3 regions of the Bacillus cereus group sp. BfR-BA-01430 genome follow, and region 1 is predicted to be linked to each of the others. Evidence: riboswitches for the same ligand, from Rfam matches in the RefSeq annotation. Region 1 holds a riboswitch; each other region holds the start of a gene.

Region 1 (7,648 bases):
TGAAACGTGGGATTCCATAACACAAATTGTTGCTTTAAACTATTTAATTATTAAGTACCGTGTTGGAGAATTAAAAAATGAAGATGCAGTGATTTGGAAAAGAGTAAAATTTAATGAAAAATGTATAGAAGAATATCGAGAATTAGTATCTCATAAAGAAGTTTTAGAGTTCACATTCTTTTACCTATGTAAACAAGCAAAATCTCTTTCTAAAAAAGAACTAAATGATGATATGATGAATCTAGCAATATATTGCAATGCATATTTAGGTGATTTATATACATTTGATTTATTAAGAAAATATCGTAAATGCACAGATTTTCTTTCGTACTATGGTCCTAATCATGCTGTTATTGCATGTCAAAGAGCTGTCATTTCACAAATATCAGATCGGCTTGACCCATTAAAAACAACACATGTCGATGATTATTTATATGTTATGAAAGAAATGATGGAACATATGACAATAGAGATTATGAACCGCTATGGACACTTTATTGGTAAGCTATTATCTTACATACCATTCTTTGAAATGATTCAAGTTCCTCAGCATGCATATTATTATGAAGAACTCTTGCATGTATGTAAAGGGATTGAATATAAGGAAGAAATCTTACGGAATTATATTTTTATACAGTTACATGATTGTTTACCATCATTCTTTAAGGTGTTTTTAAAGAACAAACGTTATGCAACGATCCATGATATTTTATTTTACTGGTGTGACGATGAACAGAGAATGAGTCTAGAGAAAAAGTATAACTTAAGCTTCATTTATGAGAAATATGCGTGTGGCTAAAATAAATATATAAGCAAAAAGGATCTCCATTTACATGAGATCCTTTTTGCTTAGTAGTATGAACTAGCAGCCTGTATTTTCTTATACATCAAAGAAAGTGAGTTGTCTCCTCTTTCTAGATTCCTTGCTGCTTTTGTTTTTCTTGTTTCTTTTGTTTATCAGGAACATTAATATATTGGGACACAACCAGTAAGACTCCTAAGAAGAACACAGGGAATATGGAAGATAGATAAAAGCCACCACTTACTACGTTTGTTATAAAAGCACTTAAAAGAAAAAGTATAACGTAAATATGAGCAATTTTTTGTTTCAGACGAATTTGAAATGCTTCCATCATAATTTCTAAAATAACAAAAGTAATAATAATAGATAAAAATACAATGCTTGTATTATAAATAATTAAACAACAAATTAAGCCAAAGAAGGCTATAGATTCAATCATGAATGGGATATTGCGTGGCATAGTATTTACCTAACTAAATATGGCAGTGGATCAACTGCATTCGTTTTTTCAAAATTCCATTCTCCATTATGTAATTCAAAATGAAGATGTTGTCCAAAGGAATGTCCTGTATTTCCCATATGACCTAATAGTTGTCCAACTTGTACTGTGTCTCCGATCTTTACAGCGCGATCTTTCATATGAGCATAAACGGTTGTATACAATTTTCCATTGATCCGATGAGCAACGAAAACAACATTACCATAACTCGCTGAATAATAAGACTTCACAACTTTTCCTGAAGCAGCTGCATGAATAGAAACATTCCCTTGTGCAGCAATATCTACTCCATAGTGCATTTGTTCCCAGCGCATATCAAACGTTGAACTAATTTTTCCTTGTGTCGGAAATTTAAAAACAGCTGGGATAGAAGGATTTGTCTTTTTGCTTTGCGCTTGATTTTGGATGATATAATGTTTGGCTACATAGCCATACGCTGTGCCGAAGCGAATTTTATACCAAGTTCCGACTGTTTCTACAACCTGAACTTGTGTACCGTTTTGTAAAGAGCCGATGATCGTACTATTCGTTCCTGCATTACTACGTACGTTCAGTTTTGGAGTAGCAACGGTATAGGTAGGTGTGTTTTGTACGGTAATTCCTTTTACTAAAGGTTTTGAACCGCTAGATACAAAATCTTTTTGTACATATCCAATTTGGCCGTTGTGAAAAATTTTATACCAATTTCCTTCTGTTCCTTGAACTGCAACGAACTTACCATTCGGTAATACGTCAAGAATAGAAGATTCTGTATTCGGTTCAGAACGAACATTTAACGCATTTGCATGTACAATATATTGCTCGTTTCGCTTACTAGATTTTGTAAATGTAATAGCATCTTTTTTTATGTAACCGATCTGATTATGAATATTTACTTTATACCAGTCGTGAACTGTTTCAAGAATGGTAACAGGGGTGTTATAGGGGATGCTACCGATTGAATCATTGTTAACATTTGTAGTTGGATATAAGTCTGCTTTTTCTACTTTCACATAGCCAGTCTTTGCTTTTGATGTTTGCTGTGCAGCAGCTGTCTGCGTATCTACTTCTGTTACAGAAGGAAGTAAGGAAGCAATTGCGACAGTAGTTGCTGTTAAAGCTGTAGCTCTCAAGTTCATATAATCAAGGCCTCCTCTAGATGTAATACTGTACCTTTTATTATAGTATAAAGATAGAATCGAGTGGGGCTTATTCACATAAATGTAATATGAAATCAATAGAAAAATAATGTTAAGTGTATGGAAGTTTGCTTTTTAATGAGAAAATTGTGCGATGCCATGTGAAATCAAAAAAGAGGAGAATAATAACAGGGATGGAGAACCTCAACTGATTTATGTTTCTAGCAACAGTATATGAAGTAGATCATTAAGAAAATTAAAATAGTTGCTGAAGCTTGATGACGGTGTTATACTGACAATGGTAATTTTATATTGTGCTAGGAGAGTTGGTGTTGCCAACTGAGAGTAAGGCCGTAAGTCTTTGATCCTTTTATTACCTGATCTAGGTTATGCTAGCGTAGGGAAGCAATTTGGACGAAAGTATAAGTCCCCGTTTCTTTGCGCATGGAAACGGGGCTTTTTTATTTTATAATTTCATAACAGATACCACTAGGGGTGCTTGATAGGCTGAGAGAGGAATGAACCTTAACCCTTATGGACCTGATCTAGGTAATACTAGCGAAGGGAAGTGGAGCAATGCATATGTATATTTTTATTTGCTGTAGCCACTTCTTATATAGGAGTGGTTTTTTATTTGGATAAAAAGATATAAAGGAAGGGGAAATATATATGAAATTTTGTGACAGATTATTTGAAGCAGTGCAGCCTGTTTGGGAAAAAAGTCATAATCATCCTTTTGTAACGGGGATGGGAGATGGCACGTTAGAAAAGGATAAGTTCCAATATTACATCATACAAGATTATTTATATTTGCTAGATTATGCAAAAATTTATGCAATTGGTGTTGTAAAAGCAACGAATCCACAAGTGATGGCAAAATTTGCGGAACAAATCGATGGCATTTTAAATGGAGAAATGACAATTCATAAACAGTATGCAAAGCGTCTTGGAATTTCTATAGAAGAGATAGAAGCAGCGAAGCCATCAGCTAAAAACTTAGCGTACACAAACTATATGATGTCAGTATCGCAAAATGGTACATTGGCTGAGCTTATTGCAGCGCTGCTTCCGTGTATGTGGAGTTATTGGGAAATTGGAAAACGTTTAAATGATATTCCAGGAGCAAGAGATCATGAGTTCTTTGGGGAATGGATTCAAGGGTATAGCTCAGAAGAGTATGGGAATCTTTGCATTTGGTTAATCGATTTATTAAACGAACTAGCTGAAGGAAAAACAGAACAAGAATTATCCCGCTTAGAAGAGATTTTCCTATATTCCAGCCGCTTTGAATATTTATTCTGGGATATGGCATATCGCAAGGAGATGTGGGGTTTTGAAGACAAAGAGCATACTACAGTTTCATAATGTTTCCTTTCATTATGATGAAAAGCCTATTATAAAGGACTTAGATGCTTCCATAAAGGAAAAAGAATTTGTTAGCATCATCGGGCCGAGTGGCTGTGGCAAAAGTACATTATTTCGCTTAATTACAGGATTAGAAGATGCAGCGGCTGGAACAATTCAACTGATGGAAACAAAGAGTCATCCTGTAGGATATATGCCACAAAAAGATATGCTCTTGCCATGGAGAACGATTATTGAAAATGCAGCCCTTCCTTTAGAATGTCAAGGAATTAAGAAAACAGAAGCTGAAAGAAGAGCGAAAGAACTTTTAGAGCAATTTGGATTACAAGGATACGAGCAAAAGTACCCGAAAGACTTGTCGGGAGGAATGCGGCAACGAGTATCGTTTATTCGAACATTACTAACAGGTGGAGATATTTTATTGTTAGATGAACCGTTTAGTGCGCTGGATGCATTAACAAAGGCAACATTGCAAGAATGGTTGTTTGAACAATGGAAACAGTGGAAAAAAACAATTTTATTTATTACACATGATGTAGAGGAGGCGCTGTTTCTTTCGAATCGAATCCTCATTGTGACAACGCAGCCGATTACAACGTTAACAGAGCGTGTTGTCCCACTTGGGAAAGAACGGACAAGAAAAGACCTACACAGACCAGAGGTACTAGCGTTAAAGGATGAACTACTTAGTATGTTAAAAGGGCAGGTGCTTATATGAAGAAAATGAGAGAGCTACTGCCTGCATGTATATTAAGTGGCATATTGCTTGTAAGCTGGGAAGTGGGAGCTAGAATTGTAGATGAAATGTATATTTTACCAGCACCGACTGCAATTATAGCGAAAATGTGGGCGCTGCGTGACATACTCTTTACGGTTCATTTACCAGCAACGTTGTATGTCGTTTTTATCGGTGTTGCAATTTCTATTGTCCTTGGTGTTGGGCTTGCAATGGCAATGAATGCGAGTAAATGGATGGAAAGAGCTTTTTATCCGTTACTCGTTGCCTCACAAACAATACCGATTACCGCTTTGGCCCCATTATTTGTTTTATGGTTTGGATATTCTATTTGGAGCAAAGTTGTTGTGACGGTTTTAATTACCTTTTTCCCAATTGCGGTCAATATGTACGATGGATTGCGCAGTACGAAAAAGGATTGGGAAGAGCTGTTAGTTACATACGGCGCAACGAAAAAAGATATTTTTTTAAAATTAAAGTTGCCATCTGCACTTCCTTATTTTTTCTCAGCGCTTAAGATTGCTGTTCCGCTTAGCGTTATCGGTGCAGCAATTGGTGAGTGGCTTGGAGCGCAAGCTGGCTTAGGCTACTTTAGTAAGCGAATGATGACGCAGTTAGATGGGGCGGGAGTCTTTGCGCCAATTGTCCTTTTATCATTACTTGCTATTTTGTTTGTCCTACTTGTTTCTATATTCGAAAAGAAATTTATTAGTTGGAGGAAACATTCATGAAATTATTCAAATACATCTTTGTGTTTACTTTATTCATTGCAATGATTGCAGGATGTTCTACTGATTCAGCGTCAGATAAGCAAAAAAAGGAGAAAGAAGTTACGGTGATGCTCGATTGGTATCCAAATGCGGTGCATAGTTTTATCTATGCAGCAATCGATAAGGGGTATTTTAAAGAAGAAGGTGTAAAAGTAAATATAAAATTCCCTTCTAATCCAACTGATCCTTTAACATTACCAGCAACAGGAAAAGTGACAGTGGGCTTATACTATCAACCAGATGTAATTATTGCAAAGGCAAATGAACAAATTCCTGTGAAATCAATTGGGGCGGTTGTTCGCTCACCGTTAAACCATATTGTTTCATTAAAGTCAGCAGGTATTCAATCACCAAAAGATTTAGTGGGAAAAACAGTTGGTTATTCTGGAACACCTTTAAGTGAAGCGTATTTAAAAGCAATGGTAAAAGAAGATGGTGGGAATCTGAGCGATGTAAAAGTAGTCGATGTAGGATTTGATTTAGTACCAGCATTAATTACGAAAAAAGTAGATGCTGTCACAGGGGCATACATTAACCATGAAGTTCCTGTCATGCGTCATCAAGGTCACGAGCCAGCGTACTTTAATCCAGCTGACTACGGCGTGCCAAATTATCATGAACTTGTGTTTGTCACAGGAGAGAAAACGTTGAAAAAGGATAAAGAAGCTCTACAGGCTTTCTTACGCGGTACGAAAAAGGGATATGAATTTATGAAAAAAAATCCAGATGAGGCTCTTAACATTTTATTAGATCATCAAGAAAAAGAAAACTTCCCACTCGTCCCTGAAGTTGAGAAGGAGAGCATGAAAATTTTATTAGAAAAAATGGAAACAAAAGATGAGCCATTTTTATCAGATTCAAAAGAGTCATGGGAAAAACAAAATAAGTGGTTGAAAGAAAAAGGAATGACAAAAGAGCTTGTTCCTGCTAATGAATTATTTGAAAACATTTTAAAGTAGGCGAATGTGTATGGAAAATGAACTTCATGTCATTTCAAATGGTCAAATGACATTTGAAGAGCTAACGAATGTAGCGATGCAAATGGAGAGTGAGATTGATTATTTGCATATTCGTGAACGTGAGAAAAGTACGAAAGAGTTGTATGAAGGTGTGGAAGGTCTCTTAAAAAGAGGCTTTCCCGCATCTAAACTTGTAATCAATGACCGAATTGATATTGCAATTTTATTAAATATTCCGCGCGTACAATTAGGATACCGCAGCGCAGATGTGAAATCTGTGAAAGAGAAATTTTCTTATTTGCATGTTGGTTATTCTGTGCATTCTTTAGAAGAAGCAATCGTAGCGTTCAAACATGGAGCGGATTCGCTTGTTTATGGTCATGTATTCCCAACGAGCTGTAAGAAAGGTGTCCCTGCAAGAGGACTAGAAGAAATTTCAGATATGGCAAGGCGGTTAACAATACCGATTACAGCTATTGGAGGAATAACACTTGAAAATACAACAGAAGTTCTTAAATCTGGTGTGAGTGGTATTGCAGTTATGTCTGGAATTGTAAGCGATCGTAATCCATACGAGAAAGCAAGATTGTATAAGGAAATCATAAGAAAGTGGGCGGGAAATCATGAGTAAGAAGTATGATGTAGCCATTATTGGCGGTGGTGTAATTGGTAGTTCAGTTGCACATTTTCTAGCAGAAAGAGGTTGCGAAGTTGCAATTGTTGAGAAGCAAAGAGTTGCTTCGGAAGCATCAAAAGCAGCGGCGGGACTCCTTGGAGTACAGGCGGAATGGGATGCATACGATCCGCTTTTTGAACTTGCTAGAGAGAGCCGTGCAATATTTCCGCAACTTGCAAAGGCTTTACGAGAAAAAACGGGAATTGATATTGGATATGAAGAGAAAGGGATATATCGGATTGCTCAAAATGAAGAGGAGAAAACGAGAATACGAAATATCATGCACTGGCAACAAGAAACAGGTGAGGAATCTTATTATATAACAGGAGATGAGCTTCGCCAAAAGGAACCGTTTCTTTCTTCTTCTATTATCGGTGCTGTCTATTATCCAAAAGATGGTCATGTTATTGCGCCAGAACTAACGAAAGCGCTCGCACAATCTGCGGCCATTTCTGGTGCTGATATATATGAACAGACAGAAGTATTTGATATTCAAATTGAAAAAAATAGAGTATCCGGAATTGTTACGAGCGAAGGCTTTATTTCATGTGAAAAAGTAGTTATTGCAGGTGGTTCATGGAGTACAAAACTACTTCAATATTTTCATAGAGATTGGGGTACTTATCCTGTAAAAGGGGAAGTAGTCGCAGTAAAAAGCTATAAGCCATTAATAAGGGCTCCGATTTTTCAAGAAAGATTTTACATCGCGCCAAAACGCGGAGG
Region 2 (7,648 bases), on a different contig from region 1:
TATGCAAGAAAACATCCACACTCTCCCCTCCTTACATCCTTTTCCTATTATGTTACAGGAACATACAAAGAATTGCCATGTCATAATATCTCTTCTCTAGACAATTCTTTCTCAAATGATTCTCTAAATTCCTTTATTTTCAAGTTTTATTTTCCCTACTACATACATACTTCGCTTACTGCACTCCTTTATATTGAGAAAGTCTTTTTCCAAGCAATAAAACGTTTACACTCAATATGGTGTTTGCTACGATGAAATTAACCTTTATTACTTGTATAGACTTCGTGATGTCTGTTTGTTTTCGTTAATTGGCAATTTTGCCATTACACATATTTCAATTTTGAAAGGAGAAATGATGATGAGGATAAAAAAATGTTCACTCTTGCTTCTTTCTCTACTACTCTTCTTGCCTCTTTTTCTTACCAACTTTATAGCTCCAAATTTCGCATCAGCAGATTCGACATCAACAAACAAAAAAATCGTTGGATATTTCCCTTCGTGGGGGATCTATGGTCGCAACTATCAAGTTGCCGATATAGATGCTTCTAAGCTCACTCATTTAAACTATGCATTTGCTGATATTTGTTGGAATGGCAGACACGGCAATCCTTCTACACACCCAGATAACCCTAATAAACAAACTTGGGCATGTAAAGAATCTAGTGTCCCACTACAAAATAAAGATGTTCCAAACGGTACGCTTGTATTAGGCGAACCATGGGCCGATGTCAATAAATCCTTTCCAGGTTCAGGAACAACATGGGAAGATTGCGATAAATACGCTCGCTGCGGGAATTTTGGAGAGTTAAAGCGATTAAAAGCAAAATATCCACATTTAAAAACTCTTATATCCGTTGGGGGATGGACTTGGTCTAATCGCTTTTCAGACATGGCTGCTGATGAAAAAACGAGAAAAGTATTTGCCGAATCTGCTGTCGCCTTTATTCGAGAATACGGTTTTGATGGTGTGGATTTAGATTGGGAATACCCAGGCGTTGAAACAATTCCAGGAGGGAGTTATCGCCCCGAAGATAAACAAAATTTCACACTACTTCTCCAAGACGTTCGACATGCACTCGATAAAGCTAGCTCTGAAGATGGAAAATCCTACTTATTAACAATTGCTTCAGGTGCAAGCCAGCGCTACGCTGACCATACAGAGCTTAAAAAGATTTCCCAAATTGTAGATTGGATTAATATTATGACATATGACTTTCATGGAGGATGGGAAGCTACTTCCAATCATAATGCTGCACTATATAAAGATCCTCAAGATCCAGCAGCTGATACAAAATATTATGTAGATGGTGCAGTAGAAATTTATAAAAATGAAGGTGTCCCAGCAGATAAAATTGTACTAGGTGTTCCTTTTTATGGTCGCGGTTGGAAAAGTTGTGGGAAAGATAACAATGGACAATATCAGCCATGTACACCAGGTAACGATGGAAAACTAGCCTCTAAAGGTACTTGGGATGATTATTCTACCGGTGATACAGGAATATATGATTATGGTGACCTAGCAGCAAACTATGTAAACAAAAATGGCTTTGTTCGTTACTGGAATGACAACGCTAAAGTGCCATACTTATATAACGAAAATACAGGAACATTTATTAGCTATGACGACAATGAATCTATGAAACATAAAACAGATTATATAAAAGCAAAAGATTTAGGCGGGGCAATGTTTTGGGAATTAAGTGGAGATTGTCGTAAGAGCTCAAAGTATGACTGTAATGGTCCAAAGTTACTTGATACATTAGTCACGGAACTATTAGGAGGACCTATTCAGCAAAAGGATAACGAACCCCCAACAACTGTAAAAAATATTGTTGTGACCAACAAAAATGCCAACTTCGTACAACTAAATTGGACAGCATCTACTGATAATGTCGGTGTTACCGAATATGAAGTTCGTTCTGAAAAGGAGAAATGGACAACAACAACAAATAACATGACAATTAAAAATTTAGCACCAAACACAGAATATGTTTTCTCTATCATTGCAAAAGATGCTGCTGGAAACCAATCACAGCCTTCTTCTATTACTGTTAAAACAGATGACAGCAATACTTCGCCCCCAGATGATGCTGAGAATGTGAAATTTACAGTTACTTCTAATTGGGGTAATGGTTATAATTTCTCTATTACCGTTAAAAATACAGGGACAACACCTATTAAAAATTGGAATTTAGAATTTGATTATAACGGAAATTTAACACAATTTTGGGACTCGAAACTTATTCGTAAAGAAAATGATCATTATGTCATAACAAATGCTGGCTGGAATAGTGAAATTCCTCCGGGTGGCTCTGTTACAATTGGTGGTGCCGGAACAGGCACTGTAGCAAATATGTTAAATCCAGTTATACAAATGAATTAGTTTGAACTTACTTTCTATTTATTGAACTCCCCCATCTATCTTTCTAAGAATCCCTGATGGGGGATTCTTATTTTCGTAATGCCTTTCCTCGGATTGTTATTCACTCTAATCAGTTGAAGTTATTCGTATATTTACCGTGTTCTCTGTCTCATTATAAATCTATTTCAAAACAGATCCTGTCTTCATACGTTCTCACCTTATTGTATTCCGCTATTTTAGGGCAGTAAAACTCCCACTGATTAAAGTTTCACTTTATGTAATAATTCCTCTCCCAGATTCCTTTCATTTAGCATGGAGACGCTTTCCTTCTCAAGAAACAAATTATCCTTATATTCAGTTTCCAATATGAAGTTTATATGAAGTTAAATTGAAGTTTACATGAATTTCCTTTTAAATCTCTTGTTTTTCTTTATTCACCACATTATCCTGTAGTTATAGGGACAATCGTTGTTCCAATTTAAGCTATCTATACATATAAACAAAGATAGTAGCCTGTTAGGGAAAGGCATCTATAAATAGTTATAAAATAGACAATATGATAGAAAAAGCACGCTTATATGCGCACCATAAGCGTGCTTCTTCATATAATTCTCATGTAAGAGTTCTCCAAAATTATGTTAATCACAGGGAAAAGGCATTCACTATAAATGTGAATGTTTTTCTTTTGTCGAGCTTCTATTTCTCTAAAAAATAACAAGCCTCTGAACATCTCACATTCAGAGGCTTTCTTTATTTCTTCATATACGGAGCTAATATCTTTAAAATTTCTGTTTTATCTTCTTTTAATTCAACAGATGTTAACATATCCATTGTTCGCGGACGAGGTAAATGAACGTGCACTTCACCTACAATAGTTGCTGGTCTTTGCGATAAGATGAATACACGATCAGATAATAGTATCGCTTCATCTAAGTCGTGCGTTACCATTACAATTGTTTGTTTCTCTTGATGCCAAGAATCTAAAAGCCAGCGATGCACTTCCATTTTTGTAAAGGCATCTAACTTTCCGAACGGTTCATCAAGTAGCATAACAGGTTTCTCACATAAATACGTACGAAGAAAGCTAATCCGCTGCCTCATTCCTCCAGATAATGAGTCGGGATAGTGATCTGCATATTCAAACAACCCAAATTGTTTTAATGCTTCCATCCCCTCTGCTAAACGCTCTTTCTTGGACTTCTTCCCCTCAATTTCTAATGGCAACACAATATTTTGTAAAGCTGAACGCCACGGAAGCAATAAATCTTGCTGCGGCATATAACTTACACAGTCTTGTGTTTGTACAAGCTCATCATGATACATAATCTCACCGCTCGTCGTATCTTCAATACTTGCGATCATATTAAGCAATGTACTTTTCCCACAACCGCTCGGGCCTACAAATGATACAAATTCGCCTTCTTGTATAGAAGCATGAATATTCTCTAATACATTTTTACCATCGAATGCTTTCACAACATCTTTTATTCGTAATCCACTCATTTTTCACTTGGAAGGAATTCATTTGTAAAGGCATCTTTTACATCAATTTTCTTTTTGATTACCTTATTATCGTATAAGAAATTCATGTAATTTGTCCAAACCTCTTCCTTCTGTACTCCCCACGCTTTTGCATCATCTTGATATTTTGTACTTAACCACTTTTGACTTTCTTGCACTAACTCTTTATTAATATCTGGAACATTCTTAATTAAAATATCAGCTGCTTGTTTTGGTTCCTGAATTGCAAAATGATATCCTTCTGCTGTTGCACTCATAAACTTTTTCACAACATCTTTATTTTGCTTTATGTTCTTTTCACTTGTAATAAGAACAGGGCTATAAAAATCTAGTGCTGGATCTAAATCTTTTACCATTATTGTATTTAATTCTTTTCCTTTACGTTTCGCTTCAATTCCATCCCAGCCATAATAAATCCATTCAAAATCAGCATCACGACCAATTGATTTGAAGAAGTCTGTTTGTCCAAGCACAATTTTTTCTACTTTACTAAAGTCTGCTTGATGTTTATCCATAATGGTTTTTAAAGTTGCTTCTTCTGCTGGTGCTCCCCATCCTCCATAACGCTTTCCTTCAAAATCTTTTGGTGAAGTAATATTATCTTTTTTTAAAGAGGCAAATGCCGATGTGTTATGTTGTATAATTGCTCCAATTGATACAACTGGAATCCCTTCCACACGTGCCGATGTAACATTTTCTTGATAGCTCACACCAAAATCAGCTTTTCCAGAAGCAATCATTTGCTCTGCTGATACATTATCACCAGGCTGTATCATTTCTACATCTAAACCTTGTTTCTTATAATAATCTTTTGTTTTTGCTACATATAAACCAGTATGGTTTGTATTCGGAAACCAATCTAAAACAACTTTTACTTTTTTCTCTTTGTCACCACTATCTTCTTTCTTCGCTGTATTACAGCCGACAACACTTACTGCAAGCAGTGTTGCTAACATGACTTTTAAGCTCTTTTTCATTTTTTGTCTTCCTTTCTATATATCCATGGTGCTGTTATTCTTGCCATAAATTCTACGATAGAATATAAAAATAACGTGACGATTACAATCATAGCCGCTATACCAAATACACGAGCAGTTAAAAATGACTTTGTTGCACGGGTTAACATAACCCCTAATCCTTCGCTTGCACCAAGCCATTCACCAATAATTGCCCCCATCACACTATATGTAACAGCAATTTTTAACCCTGAGAAAAAATATGGAAGCACAGCAGGAAATTTTACTTTTTGATACATTTGCCATTTTGATGCACGCATTGTTTGTAATAATTTGAGCATATTTTTATCTACTGTTTGAAACCCTTCTAAAATACTAAGGGCAATGGGAAAGAAACAAACGAGAATAACAACCATCACCTTTGGTAGCATTCCATATCCAAACCAAATGATAAATAAAGGTGCAAGCACAACAATTGGAATAGTTTGTGAAATGACAAGTAACGGATTCATAAGAAGACGAAAAATCGGGATAACATCCATAATAATAGCAATACTTGTTCCAAGTAGAATTGCAAAAAACAAACCGCTTATCACTTCTTGCAACGTCTTTGTTATATTTGGAAGTAATAGCTCTTTCATGCCAATTAATTCTTGTACGATTGTAGAGGGCTTTGGCAATATCCATGGTTCAATGTGAAATAATGAAACAGATCCTTCCCATATCGCAATGAGAAGAATCAGCCAAATCGTTGTAATTGCGAAATTAGATCGCTTCTGTTTTGTCATATTCATCACGATACTTCCATACTTTTTCATCAATTGTTACACCTGTACTTGGACGATAGTGGATTTTAATAGAAGTAATCACTTCTTCTGCTCCAGCATCTACACAAGCTTGTTGTGCACGTTTTATGATATCAAGAAGTTCATCTAAATCTCCTTCCATCGTTGTTTCCATCGCGCCTACTTCGTAACGAACGCCTGATTGTTGGACAACTTCAATTGCCTTATCCACAACCGCATATAAATCTTTTGTTTTTGCTTGTGGTACCACTGAAAATGAAATTGTAACTTGTTGTGACATGCTAAAATCCCCTTTGCAAAATAATATGTTTTAAAAAAAGAAAAGGCTTTCCTACTATGACGTAGGAAAGCCTTGTATGCAAGTTATTATAAAATAACATATGCTACATTCCCTTAAGCAACTCCCTACGCTGGCATTATCCAGATCAGGTTGAGGGTCGATGTTCCTTTACATCCTCTCAGCCACTTGGCTCCCCGGTCCTTAATTCGTTTTCATTGTAGCATGATTTATTTTATTGAACAAACAAAAGCATGGTACATTTTGTCTGCTATTTTTCTATGTGTGGAAAATACCCCACTTGTTTTCCATGTACTAATAGCTTCTGAATAAACTGTTTGTCAATGACTGGCACTGCAATTTGCTTTTTCTTTATCCATTCATTTGTTCGTTTTGTACCTATTACAATTTCAGACTGCTGCGCTCCATCGCCAGCTACTTGTGAAGCAATCAATTCTGCTATCTCCTCATCCTCTTTCGCTAACTGTAACCCTGAATCTACATATTGCGAAAGCGGAACAACTTCTAAATGATGCCCACATTCTATAATTAACTGTACAAAATGTACAAAATCAATCGGATCTGGATGACAAATATGCAATGTTTCACCTATAATTTGAGGATCTTGCATATAAGTCACAATCGATTTACTTGCAAAATCAATTGGAGCAAAGTCTACTTTCCACTTCACGTTTGGCGCTTGTCCAATTAATAACATTGTTTTAATGAGACGATAAAATGCATTTCCTTCAATATTTTGTTGAAATACTCCCGTTTCGGAATGACATGCTAAATTGCCAGCACGATAAATATTCCCTCTCATGCCACGACTCATTGCTTCACGAACAAGATTTTCTGCCTGTAGTTTACTATTGGAATATACATTCTCTAGCTCTACATTATACTCAAAATCACCGCGTTTTTTATACGTATCCCATTGTTCTACTGCTAAATCGATTGGAACACTAATCGTAGAAATAAAGTGGAATGCTGCTCCTTCATCGGCTAATGCAAGCATGCGCTTTGTCCCTTGAATATTTACATTTTCAAATTGCTTTACATCACCAAAATGTCTTACGTCCGCCCCGCAGTGAATGACTGCATCAACTTTAGAACGTATCGCTATAAACTCTTCCTTACTAAGCCCAAAGTATTCTTCACCAAGGTCACCAGGAACAGCTGTTATACGTGCCAGAGCTTCATTTGGAATATCATGAAAATAGCCTGTTACAGTTTCAATAATTCTTTGCTCTACATCTCTTTTAGGTCTTACTAAACAATAAATATGAGCTGAAGTTTGCTGTAATAATTCATATAGGATATGTGACCCTAAATAACCTGTTGCTCCTGTTAAAAAGACATTTGAAATCCGGTTATCCGTTATTCCTTCCGTATACTGAATCGCCTCTGGTTCATGTATCCATTTATATTCATGAAATACATTTTCTTCTAGGGTTAACTCCCTTTGTATTCGCGCTAACTTATATACCGTCTTTTCCTTAAAGAAGTCTTGAATTGTTAAATGCGGAAAATCTTCTTTTAACAATGTTAAAATACGTAATACTTTTAATGAATGCCCACCAATAGTAAAGAAATCATCATGTACACCAATTTTGGAAACTCCTAATACTTCTGCCCAAGCCTGTGCGATGATCTTCTCCGCTTCAGTAGATGGTGCCACATATTCTTGTAGACGAGTCGGCTCATACGCTTCTTCTAGTTGTCC
Region 3 (7,648 bases), on a different contig from region 1:
TATGGTTATACAGATTATGATGAAATGCTGCGAAATAAAGAATTAGATGCAATTTTTATTGCTTCGCCATCTGGTTTTCATTGCGAACAGATCGAAAAAGCATTAGAAGCAGGATTCCATGTTTTTAGTGAAAAGCCACTGGGACTATATTTAGAAGAGGCTCTTCATGTAGAAAAGGTAGTACAAAAGCATCCGGATCAAGTATTCATGCTTGGATTTATGAGACGCTTTGATAAATCTTATATGTATGCAAAGAGAAAAATTGAAGAAGGCGTAATCGGTAAGCCAGTTTTAGTACGGTGCTATGGTATAGATCCGACAAAAGCTCTTGATAGTTTTGTGAAATTCGCAAAGAGTAATTATAGCGGGGGCTTATTTTTAGATATGGCCATTCATGATTTAGACTTAGCAAGGTGGTATTTAGAATCAGAGGCAAAACAAGTGTGGGCGATTGGAGGAGCATTTGCTTGTTCTGAATTTAAGGAATTTAACGATGCGGATACTGGAGCGGCACTAATAAAATTTGAAAATGATACAATGGGTATTTTTGTCGCAGGTCGAAACTGCATGCATGGTTATCATATTGAAACGGAAATTATCGGTACAAAAGGATCGCTTCGCGTTGGAACAGTTCCAGAAAAAAATGCCGTGACTGTTTTTGATCAAACAGGTGCAGTTCGCGAATGTTCAGAGGGATTTTTAGAACGTTTTGAACAAGCATATTTAAGTGAAGTAGAAGAGTTTATTCAATGCATTATCGAAAAACGTAAGCCAACAATTACGGTACAAGATGGAGTAAAATCAACAGTGCTTGGATATGCATGTAAAGAATCATTTGAAACAGGTGAACTTATCAATGTTCAGAACTTTCAAATAGATAAAATTCATTCGTAATACATTTCTAGATTATAAGATGGGGTAGGTAGAGGGCTTTTATGATACAAAATAAAGAGCAAGAGGGCACTCTACTCCCTTTTAGAGAAATAGATATCATTTGAAAGGGGTTTATTGCTCCATGGCATTTGTAACAATCATTACATTTTTAGTATATACGATTTTCATTGCCTGGTTTTCTTGGTATAAGACAAGACATATTGATTTAGATAGTTCAGATGGTTATTTTTTAGGTGGTAGAAGTTTGACTGGTATCGTTATCGCAGGATCACTTGTATTAACAAACTTATCAACAGAACAAATGGTAGGACTAAATGGACAAAGCTATGCAACTTCAATGGTCGTCATGGCTTGGGAGGTAACCGCTCCGCTAGCGCTCATTTTTATGGCATTTGTCTTTTTACCTCGTTACTTAAAAAGTGGAATTACAACAATCCCGGATTTTCTAGAGCAACGCTACGATTTACGAACAAGACAAATTATTTCCATTCTATTTTTATTAGGTTATGCCATCGCTTATTTACCAACTGTATTGTATTCCGGTGCACTAGTACTTGATAGCATCTTTAATATTTCACAACTATTTGGGCTTAGTAATTTTACAACGATTATGGTGATTGCACTCATCATTGGTATGACTGGTATTGCCTATGTTGTATTTGGCGGCCTACGTGCATGTGCTATTTCGGATACGCTAAATGGAATTGGTTTAATTATTGGAGGATGCTTAATTCCAATTCTTGGGCTCCTTGCACTTGGAAAAGGGAATATTATGGATGGTGTAAATCTTTTATTACATTCCCATCCGGAAAAATTAAATGCAATTGGAGATTCACAAGATTCTATACCTTGGACAACAATTTTTATGGGGCTATTGTTTAATAACTTATTTTATTGGTGTACCAATCAAGCTATTGTTCAACGTACACTAGGGGCAAAAAATTTAGCAGAAGGACAAAAAGGAGTATTGTTTGCAGGATTATTTAAAGTATTTGGAGCATTATATTTAGTGCTTCCAGGAATCATTGCGTTTCATTTATTTGGCAATCAATTAAAAAATGCTGATATGGCTTATCCGATGTTAGTAATTAAGATTTTACCTGTCGCATTATCAGGATTTTTTGCTGCTGTATTGTTCGGTGCTATTTTAAGTTCATTTAACGGTGCATTAAATAGTTCTATCACTTTATTCACACTTGATTTTTATAAACCAATTTTCAAGAAAGAAGCAAGCGAGAAAGAGTTAGTAAAAGTAGGGCGTATTTTTGCGATTACACTCGGTCTCATTGCGGTTATCGTATCACCATTTATTTTATATGCACCTTCTGGATTATATAACTACTTACAAGAAATGTTTGGCTTTTACAATGTACCAATTATCGCAGCTGTTGTCGTAGGATTTTTTAGTAAAAAAGTACCTGCAAATGCTCCGAAAATTGCTTTAGTCTTTCATATTGTTTTGTATGCGCTCTCAAAAGTGTTTTTAGGATCCATTAATTTTTTATATATTCTTAGTGTATTATTCCCGGCATGTGTAATTATGATGTTAATTGTCGGAAAATTAAAACCGAGAGAAACAGATTTTGAACTTTTCGATGCTAATAAAGTTGATTTAAAGCCATGGAAATATGCAAAGGTATTTTCAATCTTTCTTATTATATTCATGCTAGGTGCCTATGTATTATTCTCACCTATTGGGTTAGCCGCACAGTAATGATGTAATGGAATTGCTAAAAAAATGACTCATTTTTCATATTAATATACTATATAAGTTTGGATAATTGACAACCCTCTAAATTATGTTATGATGATTATCAAAACTACATAGTTATCATCTATCCACTAGGGGTGCCGATATTGGCTGAGATTAAAGTTTATCTTTAAGACTCTTAGTACCTGATCTGGTTCGTACCAGCGTAGGGAAGTGGAAGTGACAAAATATGATATTTATATATCTAGGCCACTTTCTTTACCTATAAGGAAGTGGTTTTTATTTTGTACATTTCTATTTTTTCGTTAGATGTTAGCTAAGTGTAGTATATATGAGGAGGGATACAAATGTCATTTTCACAGTTATTACGTCAAGAAGTTGCTCCGATTTGGCAAGCGAGTTTTGAGCATCCATTTATTAAAGAACTAGGTGAGGGAACATTAGATTTAGCTAGCTTTCGTTACTATGTTTTACAAGATTCCTACTATTTGAGTCACTTTGCTAGAGTACAAACATTAGGGGCGGCGAAGGCAATTGAATTGGAAACGACAGCTCGCATGGCGCATCATGCACAAAATACATATGAAGCAGAATTATCACTGCATGAAAATTTTGCGAAAAAATTAGGAATCACTGAAGAAGAAAAAGCAGCCTTTATTCCAGCACCAACGGCTTATGCATATACATCCCATATGTATCGCGCTGCTTATGAAGGACATTTAGGTGATATTATTGCGGCCATTTTACCGTGTTATTGGTTGTATTATGAAATTGGTGAACGTCTAAAAGAATGTAAACCAGAGGAACCGATTTACCAAGAATGGATTTCAGCATATGGTTCTGATTGGTTCCGCACATTAGTAGAAGAACAAATTATGCGATTAGATCAAATTGCGGAAACAGTAACAGAGTCGGATCGTAAGCGAATGAAACAGCATTTTATCATTAGTAGTCAATATGAATATTCGTTCTGGGAGATGGCTTATACGTTAGAAAAATGGCCTGTTAAAGAAAAAATAGTAACCCGGTAGATGTTCGTTTTATTTCTCCATTTTTCGTAATATATTATGAAAAAATTATACAATTAAAAAGAGAAAGAGGAAAGATAAAGAGGAGGTAGAACCCTCCTCTCTCTTTTTACTATTTTTTAACAAAAAATGGATTTTGATGATGGTATAATAAAAATAAAAAGGAGGTGGAATTTGTATTTTGTTTCAAATTTTAACAGTCTATTGATTTTGGATTTCATGTAAAATAACGAATAAAGAGAGGAAGTATTCATTTTATGGAAACGCTACAGTTGTTAGCCTTTAAAGATGTAATAGATCCACTTTTTGAGCGAACAGTATTTTATGTGCAATGGCCAAAACATTGGTCAAGTCTGTTATTAGAACACAATAGACCATACGAATTAATAAAAAAATTTAAGCTTCTAAATAAAAGATTGTATATCATGTTTTCTGATATTTTATTCATTGAGCATGATCCATATAAGTTAGCAGAAGATAGTCCATGGATTATATCTTTAAAACCTCTCAGCTCTGAACAGCTAGAATATATTTGTCGTCAATGGTATGCGTATATTCATAACTGGAAACCGACCGAAATGCCTGGAGAAGTTTTATTAGAATGGCAACCTAGTGCGATTTCACAGTTGTCGTTACTACATGATAAAAAAACATTTTATATATGGGTACCAGCATTAATTTCACAGTTGTTTTGCGAACATGCATTGCATCTAACTATAAAACAATATGAAGAAGTTCCTTTTTACCCGCTTCGAGAACAAAATAGATGTGAAGCGATGTCTGAGCCTATTCAGGATAAAAAAACAAAGGAATATTTTTCTTATGTATATCGGTTTGAGCTTATCACTCGTGGTATTGAAAATATGTTTTTACTTAAAGTTTCTATTGGTAAAAGGCGTTTTTATCAAACAGCAAATCAATATGAAAATTATATGATTATGAAAAAAAGAAAAGGAACTGTACTAGTCTCTAACTGCCATAATGAAAAGGATCAGTTTGTTACACTCAAAATAGAAGACGCGCGATTTGGAGTGAATTGGTCCAGAGCTTATCGGGAATTACAGAATGTTTTTATGCTTAAGAAACAGTTACATTTAGTTAAGATTATGACGAATCCAAAAAAATATATAAAAGGGAAAAGGGTACGAGCACTTGTTATATATGATGAAAATATCTTTAAGGTTCCTGGTACAAAAATAAAACGGGGGATAAGTAGAAGAGAAAAGGAAGTACTCTTACAAGCATTTCATCAGCGATTTCCTCATTGTACACGTATCCCGCTATGTAAAAATATAACTATAAATCAGAATGATGAGTTATTTCCACTTTATACACCAAAAGGAATGGAAGAGATTACATTAGAACTATGGTCTTCTCAAAAACTTATAGAAATAGAAAAAATATTATTTGAAGAAGAACTAATTTTAGAGAAGAGGACAGATTATTCCTATATATTACATTCTAAACCGCAAATTATACTGAACATCGTCATGTATAATCCAAAAATTATTAAGCAGCACCCATATCGAATGGATTATTGCCATAGGTATAAAGAAGATTGTATCCAAAGTGTGATCCGAGCAATATCTTCTATACCAACGCAATCATTTCAAACATCGTTGTCTTTAATAGAAATTGAAAAGTGTAATGGTCGTGAAAAAATCGATCCGAAACAAGTGATTCGAGAAGCATTTGCAAGAACAAATCGCCTTTCGCAATTTATCGAACGATTAGACGGAGAAGAAATAGAGAAGGAACATATAGTAAGAGCCATTTTTAGTTTGTTAGAAAAGATAGGATTTCGTAAACGAAGCTGGGAGATTATAAATCCATCACATACATATGTTAGTTTATCAATAGAAGAAATTTATAACAATCAATTTGTACCTATTATATCCAAAATAAATGAGGAAGAAATTGTATATAAACTATATGGAAGTCATGAGTGGCGAGACTTTACATCTACCATTTTAAACGTAAGTACACACGAAACGTTCTTACCGCAACCGTCAAAGCGAAATGATATAGGAATCCAATTTAATAAATATATAACGGAAGAATTAACAGTAATTGCAGAAGAAGCCAAAAAGGAAAATAAGCAAGTGTATTTTCTTATAGATGCAAGTATGAGAGAGTATTGGGTTGAAAGTTTGCAAAATGAATGTATGGACTTACATGATCTACCGTATATTAGTGAGGAATTTCAATCGCTTTCTAACGTAACAGTCATTCGTATTAACAATCAATATGATGTTCCGAACTATATGATGCCGTTAGAAAAGGAGTGCGATGAAACAAGGTTATATGTGGACCAAAGTGGACTGTATTATAGTGTAAATGCCTATCCTCTAAGTGATACGGGACAGAAGGAACAACGCATATTAGAATTTGTAGTACTCGGAGCGAAGCAAGAGGAACGAGATCAGGTTGCTAAAATAATCACTTATATGTGCCAAATGAGCATCATACCTGGGAAGCGTCCGTTTATACCATTTCCAATGCAAATGGTAAAGTTAATAAAAAGGTATATAACAGATATTGACTTATGGCAATCAAGTGATGAATTGGACACAGATTGGCTGATAGAAAATGAATAAGGATAGGTGGTGAGAAATTGTGAAAAAATGAAAGATGATTGTAATCTGTACATTGATCATAGCGATTCTTTTACTTAGTTTTACATGGATTGAATTGGTGTTATTACAAATAGTAGGACTGCAATATGAATCGAATCAGGCTCTCATTATGTTCTTTATCGTGTATCTATTCACCGATCTTCCGCTTTCACTCATTGTGGACAATATACCAAAAGCTTTGAAATCTCTTGATTTGATTCAAACAAGCAAAGGATGGATTCCGTTTATATTCGATGCAGGAAAAACATATATTCTCATTATGACAATTGATTATTTTATGGATCCTATTATGATTTCGTGGCAAGGTATTTTCCTATTTGCTATCATAAGCGGATATATTGGATTAAAAATAAAGAAGGATAATCCAGAACCTCCTTCGTACTCAGAAGCAACAAAATCATTAAAAAATAACGAATAATGCTTCTAAACATATGACAAATCCCATGTATTCTAGAGAACGGGATTTGTCATTTCTTCATAAAAATGTAGGGAGCGATTGTCAATTATAATTTTGCTTTTTGTATTTACTTTTTATGCAAGCAGGATTAAGATGTCTTTTAGGAATAATAGTTATGAAAATATGAAAAATGCTTTTATATGGCATTGTTTAAAAGTAAGCAGTGCTGAAAAAATAACAACAGTTCCTGTACAAAATGGAAATGAAAGAAGTTTTGAAAGGGATGGAACATTGTGAAAAAGCTTGATGTATTGTTAATGTTACTTAGTGGTTTGTTCCCGGTTGCGGGGGTCATGAAACAAATCCCGTTACCATTATCACTCATTATAGGTGGATTATTATTTTTTACGAGTTTTGGTAGTTATTATACAAAACAAACGAGTTCTCGTGTTTGTAGTTGGTTAGCTTATACTATATTTATCACGTTTTTGATGGGTATTTGGGATCAATACGTAACAACGAGTTCATTACTAGCAAACGCAAAAATTGCTGCATGTATCGCTTTACTTCCAGCCGTCCTTCGCTTCCGTACATATGGAATTACGTTTGGATTACTTGCGCTATGGGGAGCAGTGTTATGGGATGTAAAAGAAGTACAATCATTAGTTGTTTTAGGGCGTATGATGAATTTACTCACAACAGAAAAATTGTATTTACTATTACTCATAGCGGGCTTTTTAGTAGGTGGTTTATTCGCAAATGGATTTCGTCGTAAAAATGATCATTTTAAACAAAAAACACCAAATGTATTAAAACAAAAAAAGAAACGAATGAGACCTACATTTCACATTCGTATTCCACGTTTACCGAAACTGAGAATTAAAATGCTAAAATTCGGAAGAACATCTACTCAATCAAAAGACAAGCGTCTATATGAATCAATGCGTGAAGAAAATATCCACGCAATACAACAAGAACCGCA

The links. Region 1 has a riboswitch for thiamine pyrophosphate ahead of tenA (thiaminase II). Riboswitches for the same ligand answer to the same signal wherever they lie in the genome.
Positions count from the first base shown of each region.
Region 2: linked by a shared signal. The riboswitch ahead of MR058_RS12900 (MTH1187 family thiamine-binding protein) and the one ahead of tenA (thiaminase II) in region 1 are both predicted to bind thiamine pyrophosphate.
Region 3: linked by a shared signal. The riboswitch ahead of tenA (thiaminase II) and the one ahead of tenA (thiaminase II) in region 1 are both predicted to bind thiamine pyrophosphate.

Region 1 covers NZ_JAKUEW010000001.1:3,498-11,145, forward strand. The annotation lists gene MR058_RS00120 (DUF3965 domain-containing protein) at 1-799, shown strand, start outside; gene MR058_RS00125 (hypothetical protein) at 915-1,262, opposite strand; gene MR058_RS00130 (SH3 domain-containing protein) at 1,268-2,419, opposite strand; TPP riboswitch at 2,729-2,840, shown strand; TPP riboswitch at 2,901-3,003, shown strand; gene tenA (thiaminase II) at 3,089-3,784, shown strand; gene MR058_RS00140 (ABC transporter ATP-binding protein) at 3,753-4,502, shown strand; gene MR058_RS00145 (ABC transporter permease) at 4,499-5,251, shown strand; gene MR058_RS00150 (ABC transporter substrate-binding protein) at 5,248-6,249, shown strand; gene tenI (thiazole tautomerase TenI) at 6,260-6,880, shown strand; gene thiO (glycine oxidase ThiO) at 6,873-7,648, shown strand, end outside.
Region 2 covers NZ_JAKUEW010000006.1:115,480-123,127, reverse strand. The annotation lists gene MR058_RS12925 (DnaJ family domain-containing protein) at 1-19, opposite strand, end outside; gene MR058_RS12920 (glycosyl hydrolase family 18 protein) at 359-2,383, shown strand; gene MR058_RS12915 (ABC transporter ATP-binding protein) at 3,113-3,865, opposite strand; gene MR058_RS12910 (ABC transporter substrate-binding protein) at 3,862-4,860, opposite strand; gene MR058_RS12905 (ABC transporter permease) at 4,857-5,633, opposite strand; gene MR058_RS12900 (MTH1187 family thiamine-binding protein) at 5,605-5,925, opposite strand; TPP riboswitch at 6,031-6,132, opposite strand; gene MR058_RS12895 (non-ribosomal peptide synthetase family protein) at 6,194-7,648, opposite strand, start outside.
Region 3 covers NZ_JAKUEW010000002.1:287,145-294,792, reverse strand. The annotation lists gene MR058_RS05935 (Gfo/Idh/MocA family oxidoreductase) at 1-894, shown strand, start outside; gene MR058_RS05930 (solute:sodium symporter family transporter) at 1,016-2,608, shown strand; TPP riboswitch at 2,729-2,834, shown strand; gene tenA (thiaminase II) at 2,953-3,636, shown strand; gene MR058_RS05920 (pPIWI_RE module domain-containing protein) at 3,891-6,230, shown strand; gene MR058_RS05915 (YrvL family regulatory protein) at 6,265-6,687, shown strand; gene MR058_RS05910 (DUF3959 family protein) at 6,960-7,648, shown strand, end outside.